DNA from 3 places in the Leucobacter allii genome. Region 1 is predicted to be linked to each of the others. Evidence: predicted binding sites of a transcription regulator. Region 1 holds the regulator's gene; each other region holds the start of a gene.

Region 1 (3,316 bases):
CGAGCCTCGATGAGATCGTGGCGGCGCTCGGCGACCACGACGTCATCGGCTACGGGGTCTTCGTCGACGCCGAGCAGACCGCGACCGTCCGCACGATCGCCTTCGACGGGACGGCGACCGACCTCACCCGAGCCGGCATCCCGCCCTTCGAGAACCCGTTCGAGGACATCGCCGAGGACACCAAGTTCGGCACGGAGATCCTGTGGATGGCGGAGCAGGGCCTCACGACCGGCTTCCGTCAGGCGGACGGCACGACCCGCTTCGACGGCGCACGGAAGGTGACCCGCGAGGCGGTCGCGGCCTTCCTCTACCGGATCGCGGCGCCCGAGGGGTACACCGCCCCCGCGACGTCGCCGTTCGCGGATGTCGATCCGGGCGATCAGTTCTACACCGAGATCTCCTGGATGCACGAGGCGGGACTTTCCACCGGGACCAAGCAGGCCGACGGCACGCGCACGTTCGCGCCGAAGTCGACCATGTCGCGCGAGGCCTTCGCCGCGTTCATGTACCGGATGGAGGCGCCCACGGGGTACACGGCCCCGAAGGCATCGCCGTTCGCCGACGTGCGCACCTCGCACCGCTTCTACAAGCAGATCGCCTGGATGTACGAGTCCGGCCTCTCCACGGGGACCCGGCAGGGTGCGGGCAAGAAGCCGATCTACCAGCCGCTGAGCAAGCTCACCAGGCAGGCGACCGCGGCGTTCCTCTTCCGCTCGGATCAGCTCTTCTCCGACTGAGCCGCGCACGTCGTGCCACCGCGGCGGCCGTCGGGAGCGTTCGCTCCCGGCGGCCGCCGCGGTCGTGTCCGGCGCGCCGCGCTGCGCTAGACTTGGCACTTAGCCCCGTTGAGTGCCAGAGGGAGGTGGGCGATGGTCTCGGAGCGCAGCCTCGCGGTCCTGCACGCGATCGTCGGCGACTACGTCTCCTCGAACGAGCCCGTCGGCTCGAAGGCGATCGTCGACCGTCACAGCTTCGGCGTGTCCGCCGCGACCATCCGCAACGACATGGCGCTGCTCGAGGAGGACGAGCTCATCGCGCAGCCCCACACCTCCTCGGGGCGCGTGCCGACGGACAAGGGCTACCGCCTCTACGTCGACACGCTCGCGAGATCCCGCCCGCTCACCGGCGCGCAGCGCTCGGCCATCGAGCGATTCCTCGGCGAGTCGTCGGACCTCGACGACGTCATGGCGCGCACGGTCAGGCTGCTCGCGCAGCTCACCAATCAGGTCGCCGTGGCGCAGTACCCGTCGCTCCGGCGCACCGTCGTCCGGCACATCGACCTCGTCGCGATCGGCGAGGACCGCGTGCTGTGCGTCCTCATCCTCGGCAGCGGCGTGGTCGAGCAGCAGATCGCCCGGCTGCCGGCGTCCCTCGTGACGGAGGCGTGGGTGCACGGCCTGCGGCAGCGGATCGCCGGGGCCGCGGTCGGCGCCGACGTCGAGACGGCGGTCTCCGCGATCGAGGATCTCGATGATCGCCTCGGCGAATGGGCGCAGCCCGCGGAGACCGAGCTCGTGCGGCGGGTGCTCGGCGTCGTCCTCGACCAGTTGCGCGCCGGACGCAACGACCGCATCGCCGTCGCCGGCGCCGCGAACCTCTCCCGTACCGGGTCCTTCGAGGGAGCGCTCCCCGTCGTCCTCGAAGCGATCGAGGAGCAGGTGACCCTGCTGCGCCTCTTCGACGAGCTGGTGCAGGACAGCAGGGAGGTCGCCGCGTCGATCGGCCGGGAGAACGCGGCGTACGGACTCGCCTCGACCTCGATCATCGCCGCGAACTACGAGGAGGAGGGCGCGTCGGTGTCGAAGCTCGGCGTGCTCGGGCCCTTGCGCATGGACTACGCGGCCAACATCTCGGCCGTGCGCGCCGTCGCCCGCTACCTCAACCGGTTCCTCGGCGAGGAGAACGAGCAGGGACGCGGCGGCCAGGGGCGCCGACCCGACGCGCGCCGCTGAGGCGCGCGGCACCGAAGCCGGCGGCGTACCGCCGCATGACATCATCGAAGCATCTGAGGAGCGAAATACCGTGGCCGACCATTACGAGACTCTCGGCGTGTCCCGCGAGGCGACACCCGAAGAGATCAAGAAGGCCTATCGCAGGCTCGCGCGCGAGCTCCACCCCGACGTGAACCCCAGCGAGGACGCCGCCGAGCGATTCAAGGACGTGACGCACGCCTACGACGTGCTCAGCGACCCGGAGCAGCGGCAGCGCTACGACATGGGCGGCGGCCAGGGCGGCATGGGCGGCTTCGGGGATATCTTCGAGACGTTCTTCGGGGGATCCGGCTTCGGCGGCGGGGGCCGCGGCCCGCGCTCGCGCACCGAGCGCGGCGAGGACGCGATGATCCGCGTCGACGTGGCCCTCGAGGACGTGATCTTCGGGGTGCAGCGCGACGTCACGGTGAACACCGCGGTGCTCTGCGGCGTCTGCCAGGGGTCCTGCTGCCAGCCGGGCACCCACCCCGTGACCTGCGACGTCTGCGGCGGTCAGGGGCAGGTGCAGCGGCAGGTGCGCTCCCTCTTCGGCAACGTCGTGACGATGCACCCCTGCGGCAGCTGCCAGGGCTACGGCACCATCATCGAGCATCCGTGCGTCGAGTGCGGCGGCAAGGGCCGCGTGCGCGAGCGCCGCACGATCCCGATCGACATCCCGTCGGGCATCGACACCGGCACGCGGCTGCAGATGCGCGGCGGCGGGGAGGTCGGACCGGGCGGCGGCCCCAACGGCGACCTGTTCATCGAGTTCCGGGTGATGCACCACGACATCTTCAGCCGGGACGGCAACGACCTGCTGTGCACCATGCAGGTGTCCATGACGGATGCGATCCTCGGCGCCGAGGCGAAGCTCGCGGGACTCGACGGCGAGGTCGTCGTCGAGGTCGCGCCGGGCACCCAATCCGGCGATGTGCTGACCGTGCGCGGCCGCGGCATCCAGGGGCTGCGCAGCACCGCGCGCGGCGAGCTGAAGATCGCCGTGCAGGTGGGCATCCCGACGAAGCTCTCCTCCCGCGAGAAGGATCTCGTGCGGCAGCTCGCCGCGCTCCGCAAGGACGAGCCGCCGCATCTCGGGGAGTTCCAGCAGAGCTTCTTCGGCAAGCTGCGGGATCGCTTCTTCCGCCAGGGCTGATCCGGGTGGCGAATCTCTACTACCGCGAGGAGCTGGCCGACGCGGACTTCGCCGTCGGCGGTCTTGTCGAGATCGCCGGAGAAGAGGCGCGCCACGCGCTCCGGGTGAGCCGACTGCGCGCGGGCGAGCGGATCCTCGTGGGGAACGGCCGCGGCGCGGTCGGAGGCGGCCTCGTGGAGACGGCGGATCGGGA
Region 2 (3,316 bases), 790 kb from region 1:
TGTCCCGGTTGGTGATGATGCCGAGGAGCACGTCGTTCTGATCGACGACGGGGAGCCCGGACACGCGGTACTCGCCGCACAGCGCGTCCACCTCGGCGACGGTGGCGTCCACGGAGGTGGTGACGGGGTTCGTGATCATCCCGGCTTCGCTCCGCTTGACGCGGTCGACCATCTCGGCCTGATCCTGGATGGAGAGATTGCGGTGCAGGATCCCGAGACCGCCGTTGCGCGCCATGGAGACCGCCATGCGCGTCTCGGTCACCGTGTCCATCGCCGCCGAGATCAGCGGGATGTTCAGCCGGATGCGCCGCGTCAGCTGGGTCGAGGTGTCGGCATCGCTGGGGATGACGTCGGTGTGCGCGGGCAAGAGCAGCACGTCGTCGTAGGTGAGACCGGTGAACGCGAAGGGGTCACGCTGTTCCATGGAACCTCTATCTGTGTTGGGGATGGGACTGCCAGAGATTCGCGGGTGCACGGATGCGGCGCCCGCACCGCTTTCAGTCTAAGGGCACGGGGGCGGTGTTCGGCTGCGCTTCCGGCGAACGTCGGAGCTGCCGCACCATGTCGGCGACGAGGATCACGAGGGCGATCCACACGGCCACGAAACCGATCCACCGCGCCGCCGGCATCTCCTCGCGCGTCACGAACGCGCCGTAGAGGAAGCCGAGGACGGGCGTCAGGAACTGGAGGAACCCGAGGTAGGCGAGCGGGAGCCGGCGGGCCGCCTCGCCGAAGAGGATGAGCGGGATCGCCGTCATGACGCCGCTGACGAGCACGAGCGCCGCGACGCCCGGACCGAAGGAGAAGGCGGTGACGCCCGCGAGCTGGGCCACGACGACGAGCTGCACGACGGCGACGGGCAGGGACACGACCGTCTCGGCGGCGAGTCCGCTGACGCCGTCGATCGTTTCGCCCGCGTGCTTGTGCACGGCGCCGTAGAGCCCGAAGGAGAGCGCGAGGCCGAGCGCGATCCAGGGGAAGGACCCGTAGGCGACCGCCGCGACGACGACGCCGACCGCTGCGATGCCGACCGCAACCCATTGCGGGCGGGACAGCGGCTCCTTGCGGAAGATCACGCCGATGAGGATCGTGAAGAGCGGGTTGATGAAGTAGCCGAGGGCGGTCTCGATGACGTGCCCCGTCATGACGCCGATCACGAAGATCTGCCAGTTGGCGTAGAGCAGCAGCGAGGACAGCGCGAACCAGCCGAGCAGTCGCGGGGTGCGCAGCAGCGCCAGGAACGGCCCCCAGCGCCGCATCGCGGTGAGGAGCACCGCGCAGAAGACGAGCGTCATGGCGACGCGCCAGGGCACCACCTCGAAGGGGCCGACCATGGCGATGAGGCCGAAGTAGAAGGGGAAGACGCCCCAGAGCAGGTAGGCGCCGAGCCCGTATCCGAGGCCCGCACGTGTCCGCTGCATCGGATCAGTCTACGCCCGAGCGGAGCACGGTCGCGCCGCCGGGACGGCGCGACGGGCCGCGGAAACGGCGGCGGGCCCGCCGATCCGTCGTGGATCGGCGGGCCCGCCCGCTGGAACGCCTCTCAGCGCGTGACGACCGCGAGGATGTCGCGGGCCGAGAGCACGAGGTAGTCGTCTCCGCCGACCTTGACCTCGGTGCCGCCGAACTTGGAGTAGATCACCACGTCGCCGACGGCGACGTCGAGGGGGATGCGGGTGCCGCTGTCCGAGACGCGACCGGGGCCGACCGCGACGACCTCGCCCTCCTGCGGCTTCTCCTTCGCGCTGTCGGGAATCACGAGACCCGAAGCGGTGGTCTGCTCCGCCTCGACCTGCTTGATAACGATACGATCCTCGAGCGGCTTGATGGCGACCGACACAGTTGACCTCTTTCCGAATGGTGAAGTGTGGTTACGCGCCGCACATCGCGAGCGCGTCTACCGTGCAGTCTATGGCCCGCGTTGGCACTCTCGCAAGGGGAGTGCCAACGCGTCGGGTGAGGATCGCGGACAGCGAACGCCCGTCGCCCCCGCCCGCGCCCTGGACTCGCGGACGCGCATCAGTAGACTGAGGGCACGCAGACCCGAGGAGCATCGGCGAGACTGAAGGAGCGCGACATGTCCACCCCCACTTTCCCGCAGCAGCCGGAGGACCAGGCGAACACCCAGGCCCAGCCCACGACGCCCTACCCCGCAACGCAGCTCCCCGGCGGCGCGCCCTACGGCGCCCCCGCCGCACCGTCCCAGCCCGCCCCCGCCTACGTCGCGCAGCCGCAGCCCCGGCCCGCCGTGCCCGCGAGCACCGACACGACGCTGGCGGGCACGAACACCTTCGCCCTCCTCGCCATCATCCTGGCCTTCCTCGCGCCGCTCGCCGGCATCATCTTCGGCCATCTCGGCCTCAGCCAGATCAAGCGCAACGGCGACGCGGGGCGCGGCATCGCCCTCACCGGCCTCATCATCAGCTACGCCTACTTCGTCCTGGTCGCGCTGCTGGTCATCGCCTACATCGGCCTCATCTTCGCGATGTTCGCGGGCATCGGCGCCCTGGCCGAGGGCTTCGGCAGCTACGACTACAGCGACGACTACGGCAGCTACTGAGCCGCATGACCGGACGCGTCCATCGCGACCACCGCAGGAAGAGAGCAACGTGACCCAGCAGGATCCCCGCACGGGCCAGCAGCAGCCCTACGCCCAGCCGGGCCAGTACCCGCAGCCGCAGTACCAGGCCCAGCCGCCCGTCGCGCCGCAGCCGCAGTACCTGCAGCAGCCCGCGTACTACGCCGTCGCGGCGCCGACGAACGTCCTCGCGACCCTCTCGCTGATCGCCTCGATCGTCGGCTTCTTCAGCTTCGCGATCCTCTCCATCGCGGGCATCGTCATGGGGCACATCTCCCTCTCGCAGATCAAGCGGCGCGGCGAGAACGGCCGCGGCATGGCGATCGCCGGTCTCATCATCGGCTACATCGGGGTCGCCTTCTGGATCGTCCTCATCGCGTTCTGGCTGTTCATCCTCGGCGCGGTCGTCACGGCCGGCGCCGCCACCTCCAGCTACGCGTGACCCCGGGCTGGGAGGAGCTCGCGACCCCCGCGGGTCTCGGGCTCCTCGACCGGATCGCCGCCGAACGCGACGCCGGCCGCTCCCTCGACGCCGTCTCCCGCGCGCTGCGCGCTGCGGGCGTCGAACCCGCGCTCCTCGCGGCGGCGCTCACCCAGGAGGAGCTGCGCGCGCGGGCCGTCGCGAAGTTCGGCGAGCGGGCGCGCGGCATGCTCTTCACGCGCGCCGCCCTGGAACAGGCCACGCGGGCCGAGGCCGCCGCGCTGCACGCCGAACGCTTCCGGGCCGCCGGCTGCGCT
Region 3 (3,316 bases), 970 kb from region 1:
CCGTCGCGCTCGTCATCGGCGTCGCGCTGCTGCTCGGCTTCCGCTCGAGCGCCTCGCCCGCCACCTGGGTCGCGGTCGCCGGGATCCTGGCGCTCTTCACGCTCGCGCTGACCTGGCTCGCCGTGATCGCGGGGCTCTCCGCGCAGTCCGTGGACGGCGCGAGCGCGTTCAGCTACCCGCTGATCTTCCTGCCCTTCATCAGCTCGGCCTTCGTGCCGACGGATTCGATGCCGGCGCCCGTCGCCTGGTTCGCCGAGCACCAGCCCGTCACCGCCATCGTCGACACGCTCCGCGCGCTCCTCGACGGCGACGCGCCTCAGGGCGCCACGGGCTGGATCGCGCTCGCGTGGCTCCTCGGGATCCTCGCGCTCGCCTACCTCGGCGCCCGGCTGGCCTACCGCCGCAGGACCCGCTGAGTCCCGTCCCGCGGACGCGAACAGGGGCCGCACCCTTCCGGGTGCGGCCCCTGTTCGTCGTTCCGTCGGGCGCGGGCGCCCGGGAGGCTCGGACTTAGAAGTCCATGCCGCCCGTCGGATCGCCCGCGGGAGCGGCGGCAGCCGGCTCCGGCTTGTCGGCGACGACGGCCTCGGTGGTGAGGAACAGCCCGGCGATCGACGCGGCGTTCTGCAGCGCCGAGCGGGTGACCTTGGCCGGGTCGAGGATGCCCTGCGCGACGAGATCGCCGTACTCGCCGGTCGCGGCGTTCAGGCCGTGGCCGGTGGGCAGGTTCGCGACGTTGTTCGCGACGACGCCCGGCTCGAGGCCGGCGTTGAGCGCGATCTGGCGCAGCGGCGCCTCGATGGCGGTCTGCACGATCTTCGCGCCGACGGCCTCGTCACCGGCGAGGTTCAGGCCGTCGAAGACGTCCTTGCCCGCCTGGATGAGCGCGACGCCGCCGCCGGGGAGCACGCCCTCGTCGACCGCGGCCTTCGCGTTGCGGACGGCGTCCTCGATGCGGTGCTTGCGCTCCTTGAGCTCGACCTCGGTGGCCGCGCCCGCCTTGATGACGGCCACGCCGCCGGCGAGCTTCGCGAGGCGCTCCTGGAGCTTCTCGCGGTCGTAGTCCGAGTCGGTGTTCTCGATCTCGCGGCGGATCTGGGTCACGCGGCCCGCGATCGCCTCCTCCTCGCCACCGCCCTGGACGATGGTGGTCTCGTCCTTGGTGATGATGACCTTGCGCGCGGTGCCGAGCATGTCGAGCGTCGCGTTCTCGAGCTTGAGGCCGACCTCCTCGGAGATGACCTGGCCGCCGGTGAGGATCGCGATGTCCTGCAGCATGGCCTTGCGGCGATCGCCGAAGCCGGGGGCCTTGACGGCGGCCGACTTGAAGATGCCGCGGATCTTGTTGAGCACGAGCGTCGCGAGCGCCTCGCCCTCGACGTCCTCGGCGATGATGAGGAGCTGCTTGCCCGACTGGATCACCGGATCGACGACGGGGAGCAGGTCCTTGATGTTCGAGACCTTGCTGTTGACGATGAGGATGTAGGGATCCTCGAAGACCGCCTCCTGGCGATCGGCGTCGGTGACGAAGTAGGCCGAGAGGTAGCCCTTGTCGAAGCGCATGCCCTCGGTCAGCTCGAGCTCGGTGCCGAAGGTGTTCGACTCCTCGACGGTGACGACGCCCTCCTTGCCGACCTTGTCGATCGCCTCGGCGATGAGCTTGCCGATCTGCTCGTCGGCCGCCGAGATGGACGCGGTCGCGGCGATCTCGTCGGTGGTCTCGATCTCCTTCGCGTTCTCGAGGAGCTTCGCCGAGACGGCGGAGACCGCCTTCTCGATGCCCTTCTTGATCGCGATGGGATCGCTGCCCGCGGCGACGTTGCGCAGGCCCTCGCGCACGAGCGCCTGGGCGAGCACGGTCGCGGTGGTGGTGCCGTCGCCCGCGACGTCGTCGGTCTTCTTCGCGACCTCCTTGACGAGCTCGGCGCCGATCTTCTCGTAGGGGTCGTCGAGCTCGATCTCCTTGGCGATGGACACGCCGTCGTTGGTGATCGTGGGGGCGCCCCACTTCTTCTCCAGCACGACGTTGCGGCCGCGCGGCCCGAGCGTCACCTTCACGGCATCGGCGAGGGTGTTCAGACCCCGCTCGAGTCCACGACGCGCTTCCTCATCAAACGCAATGATCTTTGCCATGTATTTCGCCCCTCCCGGACGTTTCGTTGTGGTGAGCACCGCACCGACGCACGGGGCGTCGTCGCGCGGATGGTTAGCACTCAGTCGATCCGACTGCTAAGACCAATCTTGGCACTCACGCACGGCGAGTGCAAGCGGCGGCGCTCGCGCAAAGCGAACACTCGGGGACGCCGGTGAACGCCGGGGGCGGAGACCGAGGGCGCTCGGAGGACTACGGGACGGGGATCGTCGTCGGATCGGTGGGGAGGCCCGTCGTCGGGTCGATCGGCCAGCCCGTGGCGGGGTCGATGTCCCAGCCGGTCGCCTCGTCGATGTCGTTGCCCGTCTCGGGGTTGACCTCGTTGCCCGTGTCGGGATTGATCTCGTTGCCGGACCCGGCGCCGCCCGCGGAGCTCGCATCGGCGCCGGAGTTCGCCGCCTCCTCCTCCGTCATCGCCCGCGCCTCGTCGATGCCCGGCCCGGCGTAGTCGCTGCCGAGGAGCACCACGAGCCGCGCGCCGTACTCCTGGTAGTCGGAGGTCGTGTAGGTCGAGAGCCCGCCGAGCTGGGCCGCGAGGCCCTCCGCGGCCGGGGCGTCGGCGGGATCCGTGTAGAAGACGGCCGAGATCTGCACGTCGGCCGAGGCGGCGGCGCCGGAGAAGAGGATCGATCCCCACCCCTCCTGCGTGATGATCTGGTCGACGGCCGCGGCGAGATTCTCGGTCCCCGTGCCGTTGAGCACCGCCACGGTCGCCGTGGGATCGAGCTCCGCGGTCACCTGCGGCGCGGCCGAGGCCTGCGGCCCGTTCGAGATGGAGCTGGGCAGCTTGCCCGCATCGCCGATCGCCTGGACGGCCACGATCCCGAGCGTCGTGAGCAGCGCGAATCCGAGCAGGGCCGCGATGAGGTACTGCCAGACGTAACGCGGCCGTGCCGCGATCCGGTGCGCGCCGACCCGGCCGCTGCGCGCGACGCGGTCGAAGCGATCCTCGGGGTAGTCGCTCCGGATCGCGCGGTTCCCGTCCGTGCGGTCGATGGTCTGCGGCACGTCGGTCCCCCTGTTCACGGCTGGCTTGCGCGACCGCCCGGTCGACGATCAGACCCTAGCGTACATCGGGCTCGCTGCCAGGACGGTGTGCGGCCCGCGCCGCTCACGCGAGGGAGTCGGGCGCGTAGATCGCACGGGCCAGCCCGTCGATCACGT

Evidence for each region. The regulator HrcA, encoded in region 1, represses chaperone genes, less so after heat shock. The targets are predictions, from matches to a motif close to TTNGCACTCGNNNNNNNCGAGTGCNAA.
Region 2: the regulator HrcA is predicted to act here: its motif matches at 1,922-1,948, upstream of groES (co-chaperone GroES).
Region 3: the regulator HrcA is predicted to act here: its motif matches at 2,207-2,233, upstream of groL (chaperonin GroEL).

The regions. Positions count from the first base shown of each region.
Region 1 is NZ_CP095045.1:1,647,958-1,651,273, reverse strand. It holds gene MUN78_RS07785 (S-layer homology domain-containing protein) at 1-737, shown strand, start outside; gene hrcA (heat-inducible transcriptional repressor HrcA) at 870-1,952, shown strand; gene dnaJ (molecular chaperone DnaJ) at 2,023-3,123, shown strand; gene MUN78_RS07770 (16S rRNA (uracil(1498)-N(3))-methyltransferase) at 3,129-3,316, shown strand, end outside.
Region 2 is NZ_CP095045.1:855,507-858,822, reverse strand. It holds partial or broken gene guaB (IMP dehydrogenase) at 1-424, opposite strand, end outside; gene rarD (EamA family transporter RarD) at 498-1,421, opposite strand; gene groES (co-chaperone GroES) at 1,544-1,840, opposite strand; gene MUN78_RS03900 (DUF4190 domain-containing protein) at 2,078-2,560, shown strand; gene MUN78_RS03895 (DUF4190 domain-containing protein) at 2,610-3,020, shown strand; gene MUN78_RS03890 (THUMP-like domain-containing protein) at 3,017-3,316, shown strand, end outside.
Region 3 is NZ_CP095045.1:2,617,268-2,620,583, forward strand. It holds gene MUN78_RS12145 (ABC transporter permease) at 1-416, shown strand, start outside; gene groL (chaperonin GroEL) at 511-2,133, opposite strand; gene MUN78_RS12155 (LytR C-terminal domain-containing protein) at 2,345-3,160, opposite strand; gene MUN78_RS12160 (ABC transporter substrate-binding protein) at 3,264-3,316, opposite strand, start outside.